3 regions of the Kocuria sp. SL71 genome follow, and region 2 is predicted to be linked to each of the others. Evidence: riboswitches for the same ligand, from Rfam matches in the RefSeq annotation. Region 2 holds a riboswitch; each other region holds the start of a gene.

What was found. A riboswitch is a leader RNA that binds a small molecule or an ion and turns the genes downstream of it on or off. The one in region 2 is predicted to bind thiamine pyrophosphate.
Region 1: another riboswitch for thiamine pyrophosphate. It lies ahead of OVA15_RS08675 (ECF transporter S component); the one in region 2 lies ahead of OVA15_RS00770 (sodium:solute symporter family transporter).
Region 3: another riboswitch for thiamine pyrophosphate. It lies ahead of OVA15_RS10505 (hypothetical protein); the one in region 2 lies ahead of OVA15_RS00770 (sodium:solute symporter family transporter).

What each region holds. Positions count from the first base shown of each region.
Region 1 is NZ_JAPPRE010000001.1:1,919,558-1,926,818, forward strand. Features, by position in the region: gene OVA15_RS08665 (ATP-binding cassette domain-containing protein) at 1-1,858, opposite strand, end outside; gene OVA15_RS08675 (ECF transporter S component) at 1,855-2,523, opposite strand; TPP riboswitch at 2,637-2,741, opposite strand; gene OVA15_RS08680 (DUF4235 domain-containing protein) at 2,887-3,168, opposite strand; gene mnhG (monovalent cation/H(+) antiporter subunit G) at 3,276-3,665, opposite strand; gene OVA15_RS13280 (monovalent cation/H+ antiporter complex subunit F) at 3,665-4,051, opposite strand; gene OVA15_RS08695 (Na+/H+ antiporter subunit E) at 4,048-4,731, opposite strand; gene OVA15_RS08700 (Na+/H+ antiporter subunit D) at 4,728-6,563, opposite strand; gene OVA15_RS08705 (Na(+)/H(+) antiporter subunit C) at 6,560-7,081, opposite strand; gene OVA15_RS08710 (Na+/H+ antiporter subunit A) at 7,078-7,261, opposite strand, start outside.
Region 2 is NZ_JAPPRE010000001.1:168,197-175,457, forward strand. Features, by position in the region: gene OVA15_RS00765 (LuxE/PaaK family acyltransferase) at 1-616, opposite strand, end outside; gene OVA15_RS00770 (sodium:solute symporter family transporter) at 633-2,111, opposite strand; TPP riboswitch at 2,102-2,212, opposite strand; partial or broken gene OVA15_RS00775 (sodium:solute symporter family transporter) at 2,407-2,673, opposite strand; gene OVA15_RS00780 (hypothetical protein) at 3,011-4,228, shown strand; gene OVA15_RS00785 (putative quinol monooxygenase) at 4,479-4,781, shown strand; gene OVA15_RS00790 (NAD(P)/FAD-dependent oxidoreductase) at 4,924-6,054, shown strand; gene OVA15_RS00800 (heavy metal-responsive transcriptional regulator) at 6,562-6,951, opposite strand; gene merA (mercury(II) reductase) at 7,058-7,261, shown strand, end outside.
Region 3 is NZ_JAPPRE010000001.1:2,308,585-2,315,845, reverse strand. Features, by position in the region: gene OVA15_RS10535 (hypothetical protein) at 1-719, shown strand, start outside; gene rpsF (30S ribosomal protein S6) at 912-1,259, shown strand; gene OVA15_RS10525 (single-stranded DNA-binding protein) at 1,385-1,993, shown strand; gene rpsR (30S ribosomal protein S18) at 2,107-2,343, shown strand; gene rplI (50S ribosomal protein L9) at 2,362-2,811, shown strand; partial or broken gene OVA15_RS10510 (MMPL family transporter) at 3,194-4,207, shown strand; gene OVA15_RS10505 (hypothetical protein) at 4,233-4,937, opposite strand; TPP riboswitch at 4,931-5,023, opposite strand; gene OVA15_RS10500 (FMN reductase) at 5,162-5,824, opposite strand; gene OVA15_RS10495 (LLM class flavin-dependent oxidoreductase) at 5,821-6,963, opposite strand; gene OVA15_RS10490 (MarR family winged helix-turn-helix transcriptional regulator) at 7,166-7,261, opposite strand, start outside.

The DNA of each region.
Region 1 (7,261 bases), 1.8 Mb from region 2:
AGCCCGAGAGCAGGGCGGCCACCAGCAGGGGCCAGATCCGCAGCAGCAGAGCACCGGGCCGCTGGCCGATCGCAGCCAGGCCCACGAGCTCCACGGCCAGGATCAGTCCGGAGGTCACGGGATCCGCGGAGAGCAGCAGCGCCAGGCTCAGCACCGCGACCGCCCCGAGCTTGGCCAGGGCGTCGCGGCAAGCCAGGGCGCCGCGCTGCCGAGCGGGCGCGCTCGTGGGCCGCGCTTCCTCCGTCGGCCGGGTCCGGGGTCGCACCGCGATCTCCTCGGCTCCCAGGGCGCGGACCAGGTCGTCATCATGGGTCACGACCACGACGCAGCGGCCCTGCCGCACCTGCTCGGCCAGCAGCTCGACGACGGCCGCCCAGGTCACTGCGTCCTGCCCGAAGGTGGGCTCGTCCAGGATGAGGATCTGGGGTGCTCCAGCCATCACCGTGCCCACGGACAGGCGGCGCTTCTGGCCCCCGGAGAGGGTGAAGGGATTGGCCTCGGCGTGGGCCGAAAGATGCAGCCGCTCGAGCAGCTCGTCCACGCGGCGGGCGATCTCGTCCTCGGGGACCCCGGCCCGGCGCGGGCCCACGGCGAGCTCCTCGCGCACGCTGCCGGTGAGGAACTGATGCTCGGGCTCCTGGAAGACCGTGCCGATGCGCTCCACAAGCTCCGGGCCGGACCATACCGAAGGATCGTCCGGCAGCCCTCCGGCGAGGCTGCCGGCAGCGCGCACCGTACCGGCGCTCGGCACGAGCAGACCGGCCAGCGTCAGGGCCAGCGTCGACTTCCCGGCGCCGTTCGGCCCGGTCAGCGCGAGCGCGCTGCCGGCGCGCAGGCGCAGGTCCACCGGCTGCGCCGCCGGGGCGCCGGCCCAGGCCCCGTCGGGCACCGCGTCCCCGCGGCGCACGCGGCGACGGCGGCGGGAGAGCAGGCGCTGCGAGGGCTGCTCGCGCGAGACCTCGAGCTCGTCGGCGCGCAGGAGCAGCTCACCGGGGGCGGGGGCCGGGGCGGCCGCGGCGGCGCGCTGGCCCGGCAGCCAGATGCCGGCGCGGCGCAGCTGCTCGCGCTGGGCCCCCCGGGCGCCGAGGACGTCCTCGGGGCTCCCGTCGGCCAGCACTCCCCGCGGCCCCAGGACCACGACGCGCTCCACCAGATCCGCCCAGACCTCGGTGCGGTGCTCGACCACGATCAGCGTGGCCCCGGTGTCCTCGACCACCGTCTCGACCGCCCTGCGGACGGTCGCCACCCCCTCTGGATCCAGGTTGGCCGTGGGCTCGTCGAGCAGCAGCAGGCGCGGGCGCATGGCGGTGATGCCGGCCAGGCCGAGGCGCTGCTGCTGCCCGCCGGACAGCGCCGAGGTGTCCCGGCTGCGGGAGATCTCTAGCCCCACGGCCCGCAGGGCGGCATCGGCCTGGTCCCAGATCTCCTCGGCGGGCACGGCCAGGTTCTCCGGGCCGAACGCGACGTCGTCGCCGGCCCTGGCCAGCAGGATCGAGGACTCCGGATCCTGCTGGAGCAGGCCGGTGACGACGCCGCGCTGGGCTGCGGGCTGTCCGTCCACGAGCAGTTCGCCGCGCGAGCCGCTGCTTCCTGAGGGCGCTGCGCGACCGCCGTCGGGCCCCGGCCCGGGGGCATCGTCCTCGGTGTCCGGGAGCACGCCCGCCAGGGCGTGCAGCAGCGTGGACTTGCCCGAGCCGCTGGCGCCCAGCAGCAGCACGCACTGCCCCGCGGGGATCTCGAGGTCCACCTGCTCGATGGCTGGGGTCTTCCGACCCCCGGGCTGCCAGCCGAAGCCGCGCGCGAACACGGCGGCTCCGCCGCGCACGGCCCTGTCGGCTCCGTGCGTGCGAGCGGTCATCGACCGGAGGCCAGGCCCGAGAGCACTCCCGTGGAGCGCAGAGCGCGCGTCAGTGCCCACATGGCAAGACCGGCGATGACCGCCCCGGACACCGTGCCCAGCACGACGTAGACCGCCTGGTGGGCCATCGGCCACTCGTAGTAGTAGATCAGGCACTCGGTCAGTGTCCCGAGCGCTCCGGCGGCAGCGCCCGAGGCCACGGCCACGACCGGGCCGAAGCGGCGGTACCCGGCGGCCAGGAAGACGGCCTCCGCCGCCGCGCCCTGGATGAGACCGGAGAGCACGACCGTCATGCCGAAGTGGGTGCCCAGCAGCCCCTCGAAGCACGCCGCCAGCAGCTCGCAGGCCAGTGCTGCGCCGGGGCGGCGGATGATGAGGGCGGCCAGCGGTCCGGCCATCAGCCATCCGCCGACCAGCAGGCCGCCCGCCGGGGGATAGCCGACCGTGACGGCCTGGGAGAGGGGGTAGACCAGAGCGGACCAGGCCCAGAAGATCACGCCGCAGGCGGCGGCCAGCACTGCGAGGACCACGAGGTCGAGCACGCGCCACCTCAGGCGGGAGCGCGCGCTGCGCTGCGGGGAGCCGATGGTTCCGGGGTCGCGGTCCGAGCGCGTATCGAGGCCGGATCCGGTGCTCATCTGACCGGTGCTGCGATGCTGCGTCATGGTGGTCCTCCTGGGGGCCCGGGGACGCCGCGGCGCCCCTGTCATCAGGAGGGGAGAAGCGCTTCTCGCGCGTTCCTGCGTGGGCGGGCGCCCGCAGGAACGCGCGAGAAGCACCTCCGAGATGCTCGACTTCCTTCGCCGGTGCTAGCCGGAGCAGGTTCGAGGGTCTGCGGCGGACCGCACTCTCAGCGCCCTCGGGCGCTCCCCTGTCGTGTGCCTGGGATCCTACGCCAAACGCGCAGCAGATGCAGGTCACCCTCAGCCGGACCCGGAACGGATGAAGGCGCCGGGAGCACACAGCTCCCGGCGCCTTCGCCATCGATCAGCAGGCCGCGCGCAGCGGCCGGCCCGGACCGGTCGAGATCAGGCGCGGCCCTTGGCCTTCTCCTGCGCCTTGAGCTCGGCCTTCTCGCGCTGCTCGGCGACCTGGCGGTTGACCAGGGTGCGCACGACCGTGGTCAGCACGCCGCTGACCACGGCGAACAGGATGATGTCGAGCCAGCGGTCCTCACGGGGGTCATCGCCCTTGGACGGGACCTGGCGGCCGGTGACCTTCTTCCACGTGGCGTCGAGGCCCTTGGTGGCGGCCTGCACGCCCAGCACGGACGCGCCGGTGCCGATGAGTCCCATAATCTTGGGGTTCATGTCATCTCCTACCCCGAGTGAGCCACTCGGGAGATCGCGGAACCGGCGCCTCAGCCGACGCCGGAGGTTCGGTGCTCACCCTAGCGCGCTCGGCGAGCCGTCGCGGATCACGACGGGCGATCCGCGCCGCCCTGCGACTCGGCGGTGTCGGCCTCGTCCAGGGCTGCGGCCAGGTCATCGGCGATCAGCGTCTCATCGAGCACGTGCTTGGTCCGATAGCTCGAGCGCCCCACCATGTGCGCCGAGACCGGCGCCGTGAGCAGCATCAGGGCCCAGCCGAGCAGGGCCAGCGGCAGCAGCGTCCACTCGCGGGAGTGGATCACCACGGCCAGCAGCATGCACAGCAGACCGAGCACCTGCGGCTTGGTGGCCGCGTGCATACGCGACAGGACGTCCGGCAGCCGGATCAGGCCGAGGCCGGCCGTCAGGGACATGAGGCAGCCCACGAGCAGCAGCACGCCCACGACGATGTCGAGCACGAGGTCCATGGGATCCATCAGCGGTGTCCCTCCTTCTCGGACGGGGCGGGCTTCTGCATCGGGGCGGGCCGGTGATCCTGCTCGGCCCGCTCGCCCTCGACCGGCTCCTTGGTGGCGCCCTCATCGGTCTGGCCCGTCTTCCGGGGCCGCGTGGGCTGGACGAACCGCGCCACGGACACCGAGCCGATGAAGCCCAGCAGCGAGACGGTCACGATGACCATCATGTAGTCGGAGTGATCGCTCCAGACCATCTCCAGGGCGATCGCGGCGACCACCACGGAGAGCAGGACGTCGCTGGAGAGCACGCGGTCCAGCAGCGAGGGTCCCTTCACCAGTCGGTACAGCACGCCGACGGCCGCACCGGCGAGCATCACGAGGCACACGGCCATGACGATGGAGCTCATCGGCTCTGCTCCTCATCCCGTCGTTCGGCCTTCGATCTGTGGGCGTAGCCCGCCCAGCTGCGCAGCACGGCCCGAGGGCTGAGTCCACGGCCCTTCTGGGCGTCCTCGCGCCGCAGCGCGGCGTAGTCCTCCGGGGAGCCCATCATGCGGATCCAGGCAGCCTCGGTGTTGCGCACGGACTCCCGGAAGTGCTCGATGTCCTCGTCGTCGTGCACGTCCAGGACGTGGAAGTAGAGGATCGCGTTCGGACGGTCCACCTCCAGCAGCACCGAGCCCGGGATCAGTCCCGTGGTGCTTCCGGTCGCGGTCATGATCAGATCGGAGTGCGAGCGCATCTGCACGGCGGTCACCGACGAGGAGGCCCTGGGCCCATGGGCGATCACGGTCCACATGACCTCGAAGCTGGCGCGGATGACCTGCCACAGGAAGGTGACGAACAGGGTCACGGCGTGCAGCACGTTGAAGCGGCTGGACAGCTGCACGGGCGGCAGTGCCAGCGCCCGGGTGACCAGCAGGGACAGCACCAGGCCCACCAGCAGGTTCTTGGCCGTCAGCTCGCCCCACAGCACGGCCCATACGAGCATGAGCCACAGGATCAGGGGGATCTCCACGGCCCAGCGGTGCTCGCGCCGCCGCGGCCGGGCGGATGCGGACCCGCGGGATGTCGCTGTCGAGCTCACTGATCTGCCTCCTCGGACTGCTCGGCGCCCTGCCGCTGCGCGTCGGCCTCGGCCGAGGGCCGCGAATCCGTGCCGTCGTAGACCTCGCGCTGGATGCCGGCGCCGCTGTCCTCGCCCACGTCCTCCCCGTACTGCTCGCCCTCCGGCAGGCTCGGTGCGGCAGGGTCATCGGAGCTCGGGTCCTCGCCGTCGTCCACGACGCCGCGCGGTCCCGATTCGTCGCCGAAGACCGCCTCGACGTAGCGCTCGGGGTGCATGAGGTTCTCCGCGGCGTTGTCGGCCACCGAGAACAGCGGTCCCGCGAAGACCGTGAGGGCGACCCCGACCGCCACGAGCATCCCGGTGGGCATCACCATGGAGAACGGCATGAGCTGCACGTTGCTGCGACCGGCCCACCGGCCGCCGCCCTCGGCGTCCATGGACACCGAGGCGGCGCTGCGGGGCCCGTGCTCCCGTGCCTCGTCCCGGGAGACCAGCAGGACCGGATCCGGGTAGTCGGCGTCGTCGGGGGCGCGCAGGAACGCCTTGTTCCAGATGCGCATCAGGGCCATCAGCGTCAGCAGCGAGGTGAGCACGGAGCCGGTGATCACGACCCAGATGGCCCAGCCGCCCTGGTCGGTGCCCGCCTGGATCAGGCCCGCCTTCCCCAGGAAGCCGGAGAACGGCGGGATGCCGCCCAGGTTCAGCGCGGGGATCATGAACAGCAGGGCCAGCAGCGGCGACAGCCCGACCAGGCCGCCCAGGCGGTCCGTGTTGGTCGACCCGCCCCGGCGCTCGATCAGACCGGCCACCAGGAAGAGGCTGGTCTGGATGATGATGTGGTGGACCACGTAGTAGACAACTGCCGCCATGGCGGTCTGCGTGCCGACCGCGATGCCGAAGATCATGTAGCCGATGTGGCTGACCAGCGTGAAGGACAGCAGACGCTTGATGTCGATCTGGGCCAGCGCTCCCAGGATGCCCACGACCATCGTGAGCAGCGAGACCCACAGCAGCAGCTGATCCGCCCTGTCCCCCGGGAACAGCAGCGTCTCGGTGCGGATGATCGCGTAGACGCCCACCTTGGTGAGCAGGCCCGCGAACACGGCCGTGACGGGTGCCGAGGCCGTGGGGTAGGAGTCGGGCAGCCAGAACGACAGCGGGAAGACCGCGGCCTTGATGCCGAAGGCGATCAGCAGCATCAGGTGCAGCTGCATCTGCGTGCCCACCGGCAGATCGCCGAGCTTCACGGCCAGATCCGCCATGTTCACGGTGCCGGTGGCCGCGTAGATCATCGCGATGGCGATCAGGAACAGGACCGAGGAGATCACGGAGACGACCACGTAGGTCACGCCGGCCCGGATGCGCTGGGCCGTGCCGCCCATGGTCATCAGGACGTAGGAGGCCATCAGCAGGATTTCGAAGCCCACGTACAGGTTGAAGAGATCACCCGCCAGGAACGCGTTCGAGACGCCTGCGACCAGGATCAGGAACGTGGGGTAGAAGATCGAGATGGGGCCGTCGTCATCGCCGTCGGCGATGCCCTGCCCGGTCGCGAACAGCAGCACCGCCAGCGAGACCAGGGTCGAGACCACGAGCAGGATGGCCGAGAGCTGGTCCACGACCAGCACGATGCCGAACGGGGCCTGCCACCCGGCGACGTTGATCGAGGTGGGGGCCGACTCCCATGCCGTGGCCAGCACGAGGCACTCGGCCAGCAGCGTCAGCGACAGCGACACGATCGCCACGAAGCGCTGGGCCCGGTTGCGGCGCACCAGCACCAGCGACAGCGCCGCGCCCAGGAAGGGCAGGACGATGGCCAGCGGGGCGAGCTGGATGATGTCGAAGCTCATCGCCGTCCCTCCTTGCGCTGACGCCGCCGCTCAGCGGACTCCTGCTCCCTGCGGTGGCGTGCCAGCTCCTCGGCCCTCTCCTTCTCGTGCTTGTCGATCTCGTCGTCGTCGAACTCCGAGTCCTCCTCGGGCACCTCGGCGTCCAGCTCCTCGTCGTACGACGACTGGACTGCCACGCGGCGGTCCTCGGCGTCGTCAGTGATCTCATCGCGATGGGAGAGCACCCAGGAGCGGTAGATCATGCCGAGCAGGAACGCGGTGATCGCGAAGCCGATCACGATCGCCGTGAGCACGAGCGCCTGCGGCAGCGGGTCCGAGTAGGCCCTCGGGTCCAGACCGGAGTCGTAGAGCGGCGAGCGCCCCGGCAGCCCTCCGGTGTGCAGCAGCAGCAGGTTGGTGCCGTTGGTCAGCAGCATGATGCCCAGCAGCACGCGGGTCAGCGAGCGCTCGAGCAGCATGTAGACGCCCACGGCGTAGAGCACGCCCATGACCACCAGCATGGTGAGGTTCAGGCTCATCGTCGTCCCTCCCCCGTCCGGTCGTCATCGGTGCTCGTGCGCTTGCCGGCGCTGAGGATCTGCTGCCGGTCCATGCCCCCGCCGCCGAAGTCCTTGAGGTCGGTCTCGGAGACGGTGACGTCCTGCGTGGCGTCGCTCTCGGTCAGGTCGACGTCGTCGCTGGCCTCTTCGCGCAGGACG
Region 2 (7,261 bases):
GGGCGTGCGCGAAGGCCTTCAGAGCTGCGTCGACGTCGAGCCCGTCCTCGCTCACGAGGTGGAGGCTGTCGGGAGTGCCCCGATGATCGACGAGGGTGGAGAAGAAGTGCGCGATCGACGAATGCGGCGACTGCTCGCGCGGTGCGTTGAGAACGACGATGCGCATCCGGTCGCGGCCCGCGGATGCGTCGCTCGAGTGACTGGTTTGCTCCGGCAGGAACCGGTCGCAGAAGGCGCGCAGGAGCGAGGCGTCGTAGAGCGCCAGGTGCCGGTGGTGGTTGCGGCCTCGGCTGGCGGGATCGGTGCTGCCGGAGGTCATGAAGACAGCGGCGGCATCCTTCTCTGGGACGGTCGTGAGCGTGAGGCGCTTGAACGCGGTCAGTGGCACAGCGGGGATCTCGCTCCAGTGTCGCAGCCGGTCGGGTGTGGCCTTCCGGCTGCGGCAGTACCGCTGGTACGCGGGGTTGGCCTCGAATTGATGGGCGAAGAGCCGCAGCGCCAGCGCGTCGAACGTGGCGGGATCAGGCTCCTCGGACTGGATGAAGGCGAGGATGTCCGCATCGAGTGTTGAGAGATCTGCAGTGTCGTGGCTCGTGGAGTACGAGGCTGTCGTCATCGTGGAATCCTCTCGTTCAGCGATCGAGCAGGCCCGCTGCGGCGGGCGCGGTCGCGCGCGTGTCGCCTTGTGCCGGAGAGGCGGGTCGGGTGAGGAGGCTCAGCACCAGCGTGACGAGCCCCGAGCCCAGGAGTGCTGCGGCGAATGGCCCCAGCGTCAGCCCGTCCGCGAACGTCGTGACCGCCAGGGCATGACCGGGATCGAACCCGGTGACGACCAGCCCGTACCCGGCGGCGGACACGAGGCCCGCGACCGCGCCGGTCAGCGCACCCGTCCGCGTCGTGCGGCTCCACAGCCCCAGGAGGACTGGCACCAGGGTCGCGGCGCAGAAGAGGTCCGCGATGAGGAAGAGCCGCAGGACGGAGAACCCCTGGAAGGCGATCGCTGCGGGGATGAGCGTCGCGATGACTGTGAGGACGCGTGCCCCCGTGACTCCCAGTCGTGGCGCGCGCACGGCGATCGCGGCAGCGATGCCATTCTGCAGCGTGTCCGCGGTTGAGGCGATGAGGGTGAGCGTGAGCACGAGGATCGCCAGGAGCAGCCACGTGGGCCCGCCCGCCACGAGCGCGAAGAACGGTGCCGGGGGAGACCCGGGATCCAGACCCAGGACTGCCGCGACGATGCCCACACACCCGGCCGCGACGACGATGGGGAAGCGGGTGAGCGATCCCAGGACGGCGCCGCGGCGCAGTGCGGTGAGGTCGCGGGCGGCCCACACGCGCTGCCAGTAGCCGTTGTGGAACAGCGTCGTCGCGGTGACCGCGATGGCGACGGTGACACCAGCCTCGATGCCGGTCCAGTCGACGGTGAGGAATGCGGAGGCGGGCAGGGCAGGGGTGCTGGCCCCGGCCTCGGCGGTGGTCAGGGGTGCGGTCTCCAGCAGGCCCAGGCCGCGCAGGGCCAGCCAGCCCCCGATGACGATGACGAGAGCGAAGAGCAGCCACGACTGCCAGCGGTCCGTGCCGATCGAGGCGCGCAGCCCGCCCACCGCGGTGTAGGCGGCGGTGACGGCCGCGACCGCGATGATGCCGATCCGGGGATCCAGGTCGGAGATGCGGCCCAGCACGCTGCTGACGGCGGTCAGCTCGGCCGCCAGCGCCGTGAACATGTAGAGCATCGAGATGAGCAGGACGTAGCCCCGCATGCCGGGACCGAAACGGAGGCGGACGAACTGGGCGAGGTCGTAGCCCTCCGGCAGCAGACGGCGCAGGCGGCCACCCACCAGCAGGAGGCCCACGAGCGGCAGGACGACGCCCACCCCGTAGCCCACGGCGGCGGCGATCCCGCCGGTGGCGCCGACCTCGGGGGCGGAGAAGAGCATCCAGGAGCCCACGCCCGAGGCGAAGAACGACAGGCCCAGGGCCGCGCCGGACTGGGTGCCGCGGGCAACGGCGAATTCCTCGACGGATCGGTCCGCGCCCGTGCGCAGGCCCACCACGAAGAAGCTCGCCAGGGTGAGGGTGAGAATGAGTGCTGTGACAGTGGTGCTGAGCATCGACGTGTCCCTTCGCCGGCATTACCCGGACAGGTTCGTGCGGTCGACGGCCAGTCAGCCGTCCTCTCAGCCCGGTTCACCGAGCTCCCGCGTCTGTTGTTCGCCGTCGACTCTAGCCCATGGGGTGGGGACGTGGTTTATCAGGCACGATCGGGCGTCGATCGTGCACGGGCGCGGCTGGCCGCTGTCAGCGGTAGACCTCGCGACGGTGACCAATGGCGAGCACCATGCGCTGCGCGACAACCCGGTCGAGCTTGCGCAACGACTTGAGGGCCGACTGCGAATACGTGATCTCGTATTGCACGCCGTTGAAGGAGCTCTCGAAGAAGACGCCGCCGGCGACCATGCCGGAGGAGATGTAGAGGGTGAAGAACACGAGGATGATGACGCTCAAGACGATGCGCAGCAGGCGCGAGCGGTCGCGCAGACGGTTCTCGAAGAAGCTGGGCACGGTGATCGAGTTGCGCGACACCTCCGTGCACGCGCGCAGCCGCGGCGCGACGATGAGCCAGTTGAGGTACGCACCCAGCGTCAGTCCCACGGCGATCCAGCTCGCCGATAAGGTCACGCCCTCGTGGATCGTGTCCCACAATCTCCCGCTCGACGACGCCCCGGACGCCTACGCACACTTCGACGCCCGCGATGACGGGTGGACTAAAGTGGTGCTCAACCCCACCTCCTCCTAAGACTGACGCGGGACGTGGAGGCTCGAGTGTCCACTCAAGGAATGGGGTAGCAAGAGAACTTCAAGGCCGCCGGTCTGCTTGTGCTCTCGCCTGACATGAACCGCGGTTGCTTCCCTGGTGCCTGAAATCAGCTGAAGCACTCTAGGGTGAGGAATCGAGACTCTGAGAAGCCGGTAGGAGCACGCGAACTGACAACGCGGAAGGAGTCGACTTTTGACGACTCACAAGAGTGAACCCATCGGGACGACGCAAAACCCGACGGGGGAGGTAGTGGTCGGGGTGGTGGCTGATCCGGTCGCCACCACCCTGTCAGTCGCGAAGCATCTCGAACGAGAACTGCCTGGCCTACTCGCCGAGCAGCTCTCTGACGGTCGCTGGAGAGTGGACGTGCACCGAGAGAGGCTGCCTCCCAGTGACGAGAAGCGGTTTGAGATGATGGACCTGGCAGTCGAGCGTAAGCGGGAACATGGCTGGGACATCGCAGTATGCGTGACCGACCTCCCACTGATGATCGACCGGCGCCCCGTCGTCGCTGACGCCGACCACAGTCGGAACGTGGCGGTGGTTTCACTGCCGGCCTTCGGGGCCATGAGCCTACGAAGGCGAGTGTCAGAGGTGGTGACACAGCTCATTGGGGACATGCGCGGCGGGACCATTCCGAAGGACGGGTCCCAGGCGCATCGGCGGTCACGGGTCCCGGCTCTGGGCGGCGCCTTCGAGAGGACGACCCCAGACCAAGACGGGGTCGACGTCCGTATCTTCGCGAACCGCGGGCGTCTGCGGCTGCTCGTGGGAATGGTCCGGGATAATCGCCCGTGGCGGCTGGTCTCCGGTCTCCGAGGGGCGTTGGTGGGAGCGTTCGCGTTCAGCGCGTTCTATCTGTTGAATGCCACGCTGTGGGAACTCGCACTCACCATGGCAGCGTGGCAGCTGGTCGCCGTCGTCGTTGCCTCAATTACGGTGATGATCACTTGGCTCATCGTCTATCACCACCTCTGGGAACGAGCCAAAGATCTGCCGCCGCAGGAACGTGAGCGAACGGTGCTGTTCAACGCGTCGACTGTCTTGACCCTCGCTATTGGGCTGACGTGCGGCTATGCGGGGCTGTTCGTCCTGAACCTGACTGCCGCGCTGATCGTTTTCACTCCGGAGGTGTTCAGCCAGTACGCCGGAGACGGATACGGACTGGGCGAGTATCTCCTGGTGACCCTGTTCGCGACCGCCGCTGCGACGATCGCGGGTGCGATTGGGTCTGGCTTCGAAAGTGAAGAGTCGGTGCTCGAGGCCGCCTATAGCTACCGGGAGCGCGCACGGCGCGAGGCGCGGCGCCGCTCACGCGGCGCAAAGAACAATGACAGCGCGGTCCACGACGCGGCGCAGAACGACGACACATCTCGTGCAGAGGACTCCGATGCAGGTCCGGACCACTGAGGAGGCAATAGGTCGGCGGTGGATGGTGGGGCTGAGATTCTTGGCGTACGTAAGCCCTGCCCGAATGAATGCCCGCTGAGGGATCCCTCAACGAGCTACTGCTTTCGTTTTCGGTACGATATAGGAGCGATCACCATAGCCATAGTGAATCGGCCCAGGTTCTCTGCCGCTCGCCGGAGGACCTGCCGGCGTTCTCCGAGGCGATCGTGTCCCAAATTGCGGGCACCACAACAAAGGAAGAGGAGACATCATGAGTGTGACCAAGGGATTGCTGGTCAGGTTTGACGCGTTGCCCGGCAAGGAGGACGACGTGAAGGAGTTCCTTGACAGCGGCCGTGCGCTTGTTGAGGAGGAGCCGGCGACCACCGCGTGGTTCGCGATCCGCCTCGGGCCCTCCTCCTTCGGGATCTTCGACGTGTTCCCCGATGACGCCGGACGTGACGCTCACCTGTCCGGCCCTGTTGCGGCAGCTCTCGGCGAGCAGACCGGTGCGTTGTTCTCCGAACCGACGATCGAGAAGCTCGACGTGTTGGGCTCCAAACTTCCCGCCTGACACCACAGACCGGGAGTACTGACCCCGACATGAGGGGTCGTTGCGCGCGGTGGCTTCGGCCTGACACAGCTCGTTGACGTCGTGGCAGCGGCTCCTTAATCTTGTGGCCTATCGCACATCCCTAACAGATCGAGGAACCGCGATGACAGGAACTGACGACGACGTTGCCCCGACGCGTTCACCCGAGGTAGCAGTGATCGGGGGCGGGATCGTCGGTCTGTCGACGGCGTACGCGCTGCGGGAGCAGGGCGTGCCGGTGCGCTTGTACGAGGCCGGTCTGCCTGGAACGGGTCAGTCCGCGGGCGAGTCGCGGATCTTCCGGCATGCCCACGACGACCCGCGACTCGTCGCTTTCGCGCGCGAAAGCCGCGGCATATGGGATGAGTGGGCCGAACACTTCGACGTCGAGCTGGTCTCATCAGACGGTGTCGTGGCGATCGGCGACAGCGCCCTGGCGCGGCTGCGGGTGCTCGACGAGGTCGGCGGCGTGGAAGCGCACGAGATCGATGCAGTCGAGCTCGCCCAGCGAATGCCGCTGCTCGCTGGGTACTCGGGGCCAGCGATGCTCGACGAGTCGGGCGGCGCGATCCGCACCCGCGCCGCGATCACGGCACTCGCGGGTGCCCTCGGAGATGCCGTCACCACCGCAGAGGTCATCTCCATCGATCCCCGCGCCGATGGGACGGTCGAGGTGCGCAGCGTCGCCGACCGGGCTGTCTACTCCAAGGTGGTCGTGTGCGCCGGCCGCGAAACCGCCCGCCTGGCCCGCAGCGTCGGCCTGTCGTTGCCGGTTCGCCTTGCCGCACACGTCCGGCTGACCTTCGACGTGAAAGACGCCGCCCCGGCACGAGTCGCGTGCCTGCAGGACAGCAGCGGCGTCTTCGGCGAAGTCGGCGTGTACGCGACGCCGCTACCGGGCAACAGCAGCTATTCGGTCGGACTCAGCGACACCGTCGGCGTCCGCGACGACGGAACGTTCATCGACCCTGCGGCGATTCGATCGCTGGACGAACGCGCGCGCAAATACGTGACACGGGCGCTGCCCGGTCTCCACCCAGAGCCGCGCGACTTTCTTCACTGCTGGGTGACCGACCTCCCATGGAGCGAGGACGGCGTGGCCGTGTGGGAGACAGACTCTGTCCTTTTTGTGGCCGGTCACAATCTGTTCAAGCAGGCACCTGCGCTGGGTCGCGCTCTTGCCCGGGCTGCGACCGGCGGCGGTCTCGCCGCCGACCTCACGCCCGCCGCTCGCCTCGGCGAAGCCCAGCGATAGTTCGCCTGACCCCAGAACGGACGCACTCAATGGGTAAACGTTTCCTCGTCGAGGACAACGGCACCCCGCCCTGGGTCAACCCAAAAGTCGCGGCTGGACAGCAGTCACCGGCTCAACCACCTCGTCATGGGGTGTCTTCATCGTGAGGATCGGTACTCGGAGGTGCCGCAGCGGGATCCGTCACTGCGGGATCAGCTCGCGGTGCGACCCGGCGCGGGATGATGAAACCGCGTCGCAGTGCGGGGTTCGCACCTAGCCGTTAGGTTGTGAATCGGCCCATCCCGGGTCGATGTCCGGTGCGGCTGCCCCTGACATCGACCTGGGAATAGTTGACACGTCCACCAGGTTGACGGGGGCATGAAGGCATTCGGATTCCTCAGCTTCGGTCACTACGGCTCCGGGCGCGGCCCCGGCGATCCCGACGCGCGTCAGGTCCTCCACGACGCCGTCGAGATCGCCGAGGGCGCCGACGAGATGGGCGTCAACGGCGCGTACTTCCGCGTCCCTCTACAGGTACCGGCAGACCTGGTCTGGGCTGCATGTGTCGGGGTCCGGGTGCGCGGCGTCGTGCCGGAGGTCGGCGATGGTGCCGTGCAGGCCGGTGAGCTGGGCGATCTGCTGCTCGATCTCGGCCAGGCGCGCGTCGAGGAGGTCTCGCACGTGCTCGCAGGGCGCGTGGCCGCTGTCGCGGATGTCGAGGATTTGGCGGATCTGGGCGAGGGTGAGGCCTGCGGCCTGGCCACGGTGAACGAAGTCGATCCGGGCGACGGCGTCGGGCGCGTAGTCGCGGTACCCGGATGGCGTCCGGTCGGCCGGGGGCAGCAGTCCCTGCTCTTCGTAGAACCGGAGCGTCTTCGAGGTGGTGCCCGCGCGTTCGGCGAGTTCTCCGATGCGCATTGCGGCCTCCGATCATTCGGCAGGGGCCACGCTTGGCCTTCCCCTGCACTGGAAGGTCCAGTATGGCTGAAACGGAACAGAAGTCCAAGCCTTGACGGGAGCAGCGATGCCTACGAAGTACGATCTCGCCATCATCGGATCGGGCGGCGGAGCGTTCGCCGCCGCGATTCGCGCGACCATGCTCGGGAAGTCGGTGGTGATGATCGAGCGTGGCACGCTCGGCGGCACCTGCGTGAACACGGGCTGCGTGCCGTCGAAGGCCCTCATCGCCGCCGCCGATGCACGGCACGTCGCCGCCGACGCCGCCGAC
Region 3 (7,261 bases), 2.1 Mb from region 2:
GGCCCCTCAACGACAGCTGGGAGATGGACGGCGTGGATGCCAGCACGCTGACGGTGGCCGCTCCCGGGAACCGGGACCTCTCGATCAACGGCGAGCGGATCGGATTGGACCCCGAGGATCGCACCGTGGCCGACGGCGCCGGGGGCAAGTGGCAGTGGGAGGCCCTGCCGGGGAGATTCGCCGTGGATCTGCCCGAGGGAGACGACTACGTCTTGGCCGAGCCGATCGATCCGGCCGAGGTCCTGCTCGGCGATCCGCAGCCGCAGGAGGTCGTCGTGGAGCTGGAGCCCTCCCCGCAGCTGTGGGCCGAGGTGGACCAGGAGATCGTCCGCAGCGTCGAGAGCTGCATGGACTCGACCTCCGTGAGCCCCGACGCATGCCCGGCCTCGCGCCGCTGGGCGGAGGGAGGCGTGCCCCGCGCCGATGCCGCGGACAACGCGGAGATCGAGGTCCCCGAATCCGGCCTGAAGGCTCCCAAGGCAGGGGCCGAGATCTCCGAGGTCGAGTGGGAGCTGGTCTCGCGGCCGCCGCTGTGGCTGGTCGCCGAGGAGGACTCCGACTCGCAGCTCGACTGGGTCGCCGACGAGACGGCGCAGGCGGAGGCTCGGCTGTCCTACCTGGAGGACGGCAAGAGGGTCGAGGAGATCGTCAGCTTCCCCGTGCATGTGGACGTCACCTCCGACGGCAGGGACGCCGAGATCGACGTCGCGCTGCGCTGAGGGCCGCCTCCTGCGGGCGATGATCGCCGGTCTCATGCCGCAGCGGCCATGGACCGCGGATGTCCGGTGGTGTACAGTCGATCAGTCTGTGCGGACAGGGCCCCGTCGGGGCCGACTGCCACGGACTCGCATTGAACCTCCTGCTGCGGAGAGACCGCAGCCGTTCCAGCCCGAAGGAGGTGGGTTCTTTCCATGCGCGAATACGAGCTGATGGTCATCATCAACCCGGAGGTCGACGACCGCGCGGTCGAGCCGACCCTGAAGAAGTTCCTCGAGGTCGTCACCCGTGAGAACGGCACCGTCGACAACATCGACATCTGGGGTCGCCGCCGTCTCGCCTACGAGATCCAGAAGAAGTCCGAGGGCATCTACGCCGTCGTGCGCTTCCACGCCGAGCCCGCTACCTCGCAGGAGCTCGACCGTGTGCTGAACCTCAACGAGGCGATCATGCGCACCAAGATCATCCGTCCCGAGGAGCAGCGGATCCACCCGCACCACGACGTCAACGGCGAGCCCGTCGCCGAGACCGCCGAGGCCTGAGCAGATCGGCGCCGGTGACGGCGCGAGCTGCATCGGGTGCGATCCCACCGACTCCGTCCTGAGCGGCGGAGGAGGATGGGGGAGCACCAGCCCCATCACCGCGAGTTCTCCGGAAGGAGAGTCCCATGGCCGGCGACACCATCATCACCATCATCGGCAATCTGACCGCTGAGCCCGAGCTGCGCTTCACGCCGTCGGGTGCGGCCGTCGCGAACTTCACGATCGCGTCGACCCCGCGCCAGTTCGACCGTCAGTCCAACGAGTGGAAGGACGGCGAGACGCTGTTCATGCGCTGCTCGGTGTGGCGCGAGGCGGCGGAGAACGTCGCCGAGACGCTGCAGAAGGGCATGCGCGTCATCGCCCAGGGGCGGCTCAAGTCCCGATCCTTCGACACGAAGGAAGGCGACCGCCGCACCGTGATGGAGCTCGACGTCGATGAGATCGGCCCGTCGCTGCGCTTCGCCTCGGCGAAGGTCAACCGCCAGTCCCGCGGAGGCGGGTCCGGCGGCGGCTTCAGCGGCGGCGGACAGCAGTCCGGCGGCTCCGGCGGCTGGGACAATGGCGGCGGGGGCGGCTTCGGCGGCAACCGCGGCGGCCAGTCCTCCGGCGGCTACAACCAGGGCGGTCAGGGCGGTGGGCGCCAGCAGGCGGCCCCGCAGAACGATCCCTGGGGCCAGTCCGCCGGCGGCAGCTACGACTGGGGCACCGGACAGGACGACGAGCCGCCGTTCTGATCGGCGGCCCGAGCGCCTGAGCCCTCGCACCCACCCGGCGCAGAACCGGGAGACACAACACATTTCCATCCCGCAGAGCACTGCGGGCTCCACGCTTCAGAAGGAGCACCACGATGGCGAAGCATGAGATTCGCAAGCCCAAGCCGAAGGCGAACCCGCTCAAGGCCGCAGGCGTCACCGAGATCGACTACAAGGACGTTGCGCTGCTGCGCAAGTTCATCTCCGACCGCGGCAAGATCCGCGCGCGTCGCGTGACCGGCGTCTCCGTCCAGGAGCAGCGCAAGATCGCCCAGGCCGTCAAGAACGCCCGTGAGGTCGCCCTGCTCCCCTACGCCGGCTCCGGCCGCTGATCGGAAAGGAACACACTCATGGCAAAGATCATCCTGACGCACGAGGTCTCCAACCTCGGTTCCGCCGGTGACGTGGTCGAGGTCAAGGACGGGTACGCCCGCAACTACCTCTTCCCCCGCGGCTTCGCGACCCAGTGGTCCAAGGGCGCCGAGCGCCAGATCGAGTCCATCAAGGCCGCTCGTGCGGCCCGTGAGCTCGCCTCGCTCGAGGACGCGCAGGCCCTGGCGGCCTCGCTGACCTCGGCCACCGTCACGGTCCCGGCCAAGGCCGGCGCCGAGGGCCGTCTGTTCGGCTCGATCAAGGCCGAGCAGGTCGCCGACGCCGTCAAGGCCGCCGGCCTGGGCGAGATCGACAAGCGCAAGGTCGAGATCCGCGAGCAGGTCCGCACCGTCGGCACCTACCAGGCCACCGTGCGCCTGCACGAGGACGTCAACGCGAACATCGAGTTCGAGGTCGTCCCCGCCTGATCCTTCGGGTGAGCCATCCTGCACGGCACGCCTGACCGACGAGCCGTCGCCCCTTTCCGGGGCGGCGGCTCGTCGTCGTTGCCGGGCCTGTCGGGCGCCGGCGGGGGCGGCTCTGCCCCTGACAGGTCACCGTTCGGCGGATGACGACGACGGCCCTGCGCAGCGACACAGGGCAGGCCCTGATGTGGTCCCTTGCGCGGTGATCTCGCATCTGTTCCCGGCCCTCGGGGCACGGGCGCGGCGCGGATCTGCTGCGGGCGCATGACCCGTCCCCAGGACGGCCGACTTCTGCGCCGACCAGCACCGACGCCGGCGTCGTCTCCCGTGCTACGTTCCCGGCGGCGGCTACGCCGACCCGACCTCGGAATCCCCGAGGGCACAGCAGATCGTGCACGAAGAGGTCGGCGGGGAGGCGAGCCTCGTCGTCCTGGTCCGAGCCCCCGAAGGCTCCCAGGCAGCCGACTCCGCTGACGTGGGGGAGGAGATCGCCGCGGATCTGCGCGAGCACGACGGCATCGAGTCCGTCCATGCCTTCAGCGATCCCGGCATGAGCGACCCGCTGAGCTCTGACGACGGCCGCACGGGCATGGTCGTCGCGCGCATCGAGGGCACCTTGGCCGAGCAGACTGAGATCTCCACGGAGCTCGTGGACCAGCTGAGCCAGGAGCGCGGCGACGGCACCGAGGTGCTGGTGGGCGGCTCCGCTCCCATGATCGCCTCGAACAGCCAGCAGGTGATCAAGGACCTGGGGCTGGCCGAGCACATCGCCGTGCCCATCACGCTGGTGCTCCTGTCGGCGGTGCTGGGCGTGGTGACGCTCGTGTTCCAGCACGGCTGGCTCTCCGGGTTCCTGGGCTTCACGCGGGGCCCGCTGGACATGTCCATGCCCGTGCTGCTGTTCTGCATCGCCTTCGGGCTGTCGGTGGACTTCGAGCTGTTCCTGATCGGGCGCATGAAGGAGTTGTGGGAGCAGACGGGCAGCAACCGCATGGCGGTCGTGGAGGGGCTCGCGCACACCGGGCGCATCACCACACTCGCGGCGCTGGTGCTCTCGGTGTCGTTCGCGGCCTTCGGGACGAGCCAGGTGAGCTTCATGCAGCTGTTCGGCCTGGGTACGGCGTTCGCGATCCTGCTCGATGCGACCCTGGTGCGCGGCGTCCTGGTGCCCGCGTTCATGCGGATCGCCGGGCGGGCCAACTGGTGGGCACCGGCCCCGCGGCGGTGGGTGCACGATCGGATCGGGCTGGCGGAGGCCCCCGAGGATCCGCATACGGGCCCCTTGGCGCGGCGCGAGCCGGAGGAGTTCGGGGATCACATCACGCCGCCGTCGGCCCGACGACGCCGCGGTCGCCATGTGGCCGACACGGCGCCGCGGCACCGGAAGGGACCGTGGTGAGGCTCCCGTCAGTCGGTCCGCGCTCTCAGCGCGGGATGGTCTCCGACTGATCCTGAGTCAGGGCCTGATCGAAGAACGCCAGCTCGTGGCGGCAGCCTGCCAGATAGGCCCGCTGTGCTGCCGCACGGCCTGATTCCGAGCTCTGTGCGAGCTCCCGCTCGACGCGCTCCAGGGCTGCAGCGGTTGCAGCCACGAAGTCGGGATCGCGGTAGGTCTCCAGCCATGCGGCATACGGGTGATCCGGCTCCACGGTCGGCAGACAGGCTCCGACCTGGGCGTAGAGCCAGAAGCAGGGGAGCACTGCAGCAGCGCCGACAGCTCGGTCCTGTCCCAGGGCGGCGGCCAGCAGGAAGTCCGTGTAGGCCGCGGTGACGGTGCTGGCGGGCTCGTCGGCGGCCTCCGGACGGGCGGCCATCCAGGTGCGGTGCAGCTGGGCCTCCTCCGTGAGGCAGCCGACCGAGGCCTGTGCCCACGCGAGCTGGTCCGGGGCGTGATCGCAGCGTGCGGACAGAGCCGCCAGGGCCCGGGCGTAGCCGGCCAGATACAGGGCGTCCTGGGCGAGGTAGAACGTGAACCGCGCGTCGTCAAGGGTTCCGTCCAGCAGGGCGCGCACGAATCTCGAGTCCTGGATCTCAGCTGCCGTCTGCGCGCCGTCATCCCACAGCGACTGAGTCCATGGACCGGCCGCTTCGACGGCGGGCTGGGGGGCGATGTTCGAGGTGGAGTTCATCAAGGGGACATCCCTTCGCCAGTGCGAGCTGGAGCAGGTTCCACGGGTCTGATCTCAGCGCCGGCGGCGCACCCCGTGTCCGCAGCCCACTATAGGCGGCAGGATCGGATGCCGACAGGGCGGCAGCCGGGTCCGCTGGGAGAGACGAGACCTTCTCATATGTCACATCCGACATATGAGCAGGTCAGACGGCCTATGGGTCCTCCGAGAGCTCGGCGAGCCCGTCAGGAGCCGTCGTGGCCCTTGAGAAGGCTCGCGAAGTCCGTGACCGGACCCAGGTCCACGCCGCTGCGACGCGGCGCCCTCGCGGGCTCGGTGGGCAGGAAGCCCTCCACCCCGGCGGACTCGGCCACCAGTGCCGTCGCCATCTCGGAGGCGGCTCGAGCGATCCGCGACTCCAGGCCTCCGGTGTCCCCGGAGCCGAAGTCATCGGTCGCGGCGAACACGCCCGTGGGCAGCACGACCGCCCGCGAGTAGGAGAACAGCGGGCGCAGCGCGTGGTCCAGGACCAGGCTGTGGCGCGGGGTGCCGGCCGTCGCGGCGATGAGCACCGGGAGGTCGATCAGCGCTTCGTCGTCGAGGACGTCGAAGAACATCTTGAACAGCCCCGAGTAGGAGGCCCGGAAGATCGGCGTGACCGCCACCAGCCCGTCGGCCTGGGCGACCAGGCGCTTGACCTCGTCGAGCTGCGGATCGGGCAGCCCGCCCGTGGTCATGGCCTGCGCCAGCGGCAGGGCCAGGTCTCGCAGCTCCACGTGGTGGACCTCCAGGGCCTCGCCCCGGGCGCCGACCCGGGACTCGACGGCCTGGGCGATCCGGTCCGCCAGCAGGCGGGTGGACGACGGCGAGGACAGCCCCGCCGAGACGACGACGAGCTGACGGGTCATCGCTGCTCATCCTCCTTCTGCTCGTCCTGCGGCTGCGCGTTGATGACCTGGCGGTGCTTGGAGTCCGGGCCCTGGGCGCGCAGGGTCTCGTGGGTGGGCGGGTCTGAGGGCACGTGCGCCGGGCGACGTGCCTCGAAGCCCTCGCGCAGGCGCGGGACGATCTCCCGGCCGAGGATCTCGATCTGCTCCAGGACCATCTCCTCGGGCAGGCCGGCGTGATCCAGCAGGAACATCTGGCGCTGGTAGTCGCCCACCTGATTCGCGTAGCCCAGGTAGCGCTCCACGATCTGATCCGGGGTGCCGACCGTCAGCGGGGTCATCCGCGAGAAGTCCTCGAGCGACGGGCCGTGGCCGTAGACCGGCGCGTTGTCGAAGTACGGGCGGAAGACCCGCTTGGCCTCGGCCTCTGTCGCAGCGGCGAAGATCTGGCCGCCCAGGCCCACGATCGCCTGGTCGGCGGCGCCGTGGCCGTAGTGCTCGAAGCGCTGGCGGTAGAGGTTCACCATCGAGGCGGTGTGCTCGATGTTCCAGAAGATGTGGTTGTGGAAGAAGCCGTCGCCGTAATAGGCGGCCTGCTCCGCGATCTCCGGGGAGCGGATCGAGCCGTGCCACACGAAGGGCGGGGTGTCATCCAGCGGCCACGGGGTGGAGGTGTAGCTGTTGAGCGGGGTGCGGAACTTGCCCTGCCAGTTCACGACCCCCTCGCGCCACAGCTTGCGCAGCAGGTGGTAGTTCTCGATGGCCAGCGGGATGCCCTGGCGGATGTCCTTGCCGAACCAGGGGTAGACCGGACCGGTGTTGCCACGGCCCATGGTGAGATCCACACGACCGCCGGAGAGGTGCTGGAGGAAGGCGTAGTCCTCAGCGATCTTCACGGGGTCGTTCGTGGTGATCAGCGTGGTGGCCGTGGAGAAGCGCAGCCGCTCGGTCTGGGCGGCGATGTAGGCCAGGTGCGTGGTGGGCGAGGACGGCACGAACGGCGGGTTGTGGTGCTCGCCGGTCGCGAAGACGTCCAGACCGACCTCCTCCGCCTTCAGGGCGTACTTGGTCATCGACTGGATGCGCTGAGCTTCGGAGGGCGCCTTGCCGGTGGTGGGGTCCGGGGTGACGTCGCCGATGGTGAAGATGCCGAACTGCATGGTGCTCGCTCCTTGGGTGCGCATCGCGATGACCGGAGATGTCCGGTCATCGCGTGACGTTTCACGGAACAGTATGCGTCGATGTATGTGACATGTCAACCATTAGGTCCGCCGTGCTCGAGGGACGGCGGGAACGACGAACGCGCTGTCGTCGTGATGCCCCAGGCCGTGTCCGCGCAGGGCGGCAGCCGGCCTGCGCGGGTCAGTCGATCGGTGCGCAGTCCGGGCGGCGGATGTCGAGCTTGCGGGCGATCCGGGAGGTGATGCGGTCCAGGTCCTCGATGTCCTGTGCATCAAG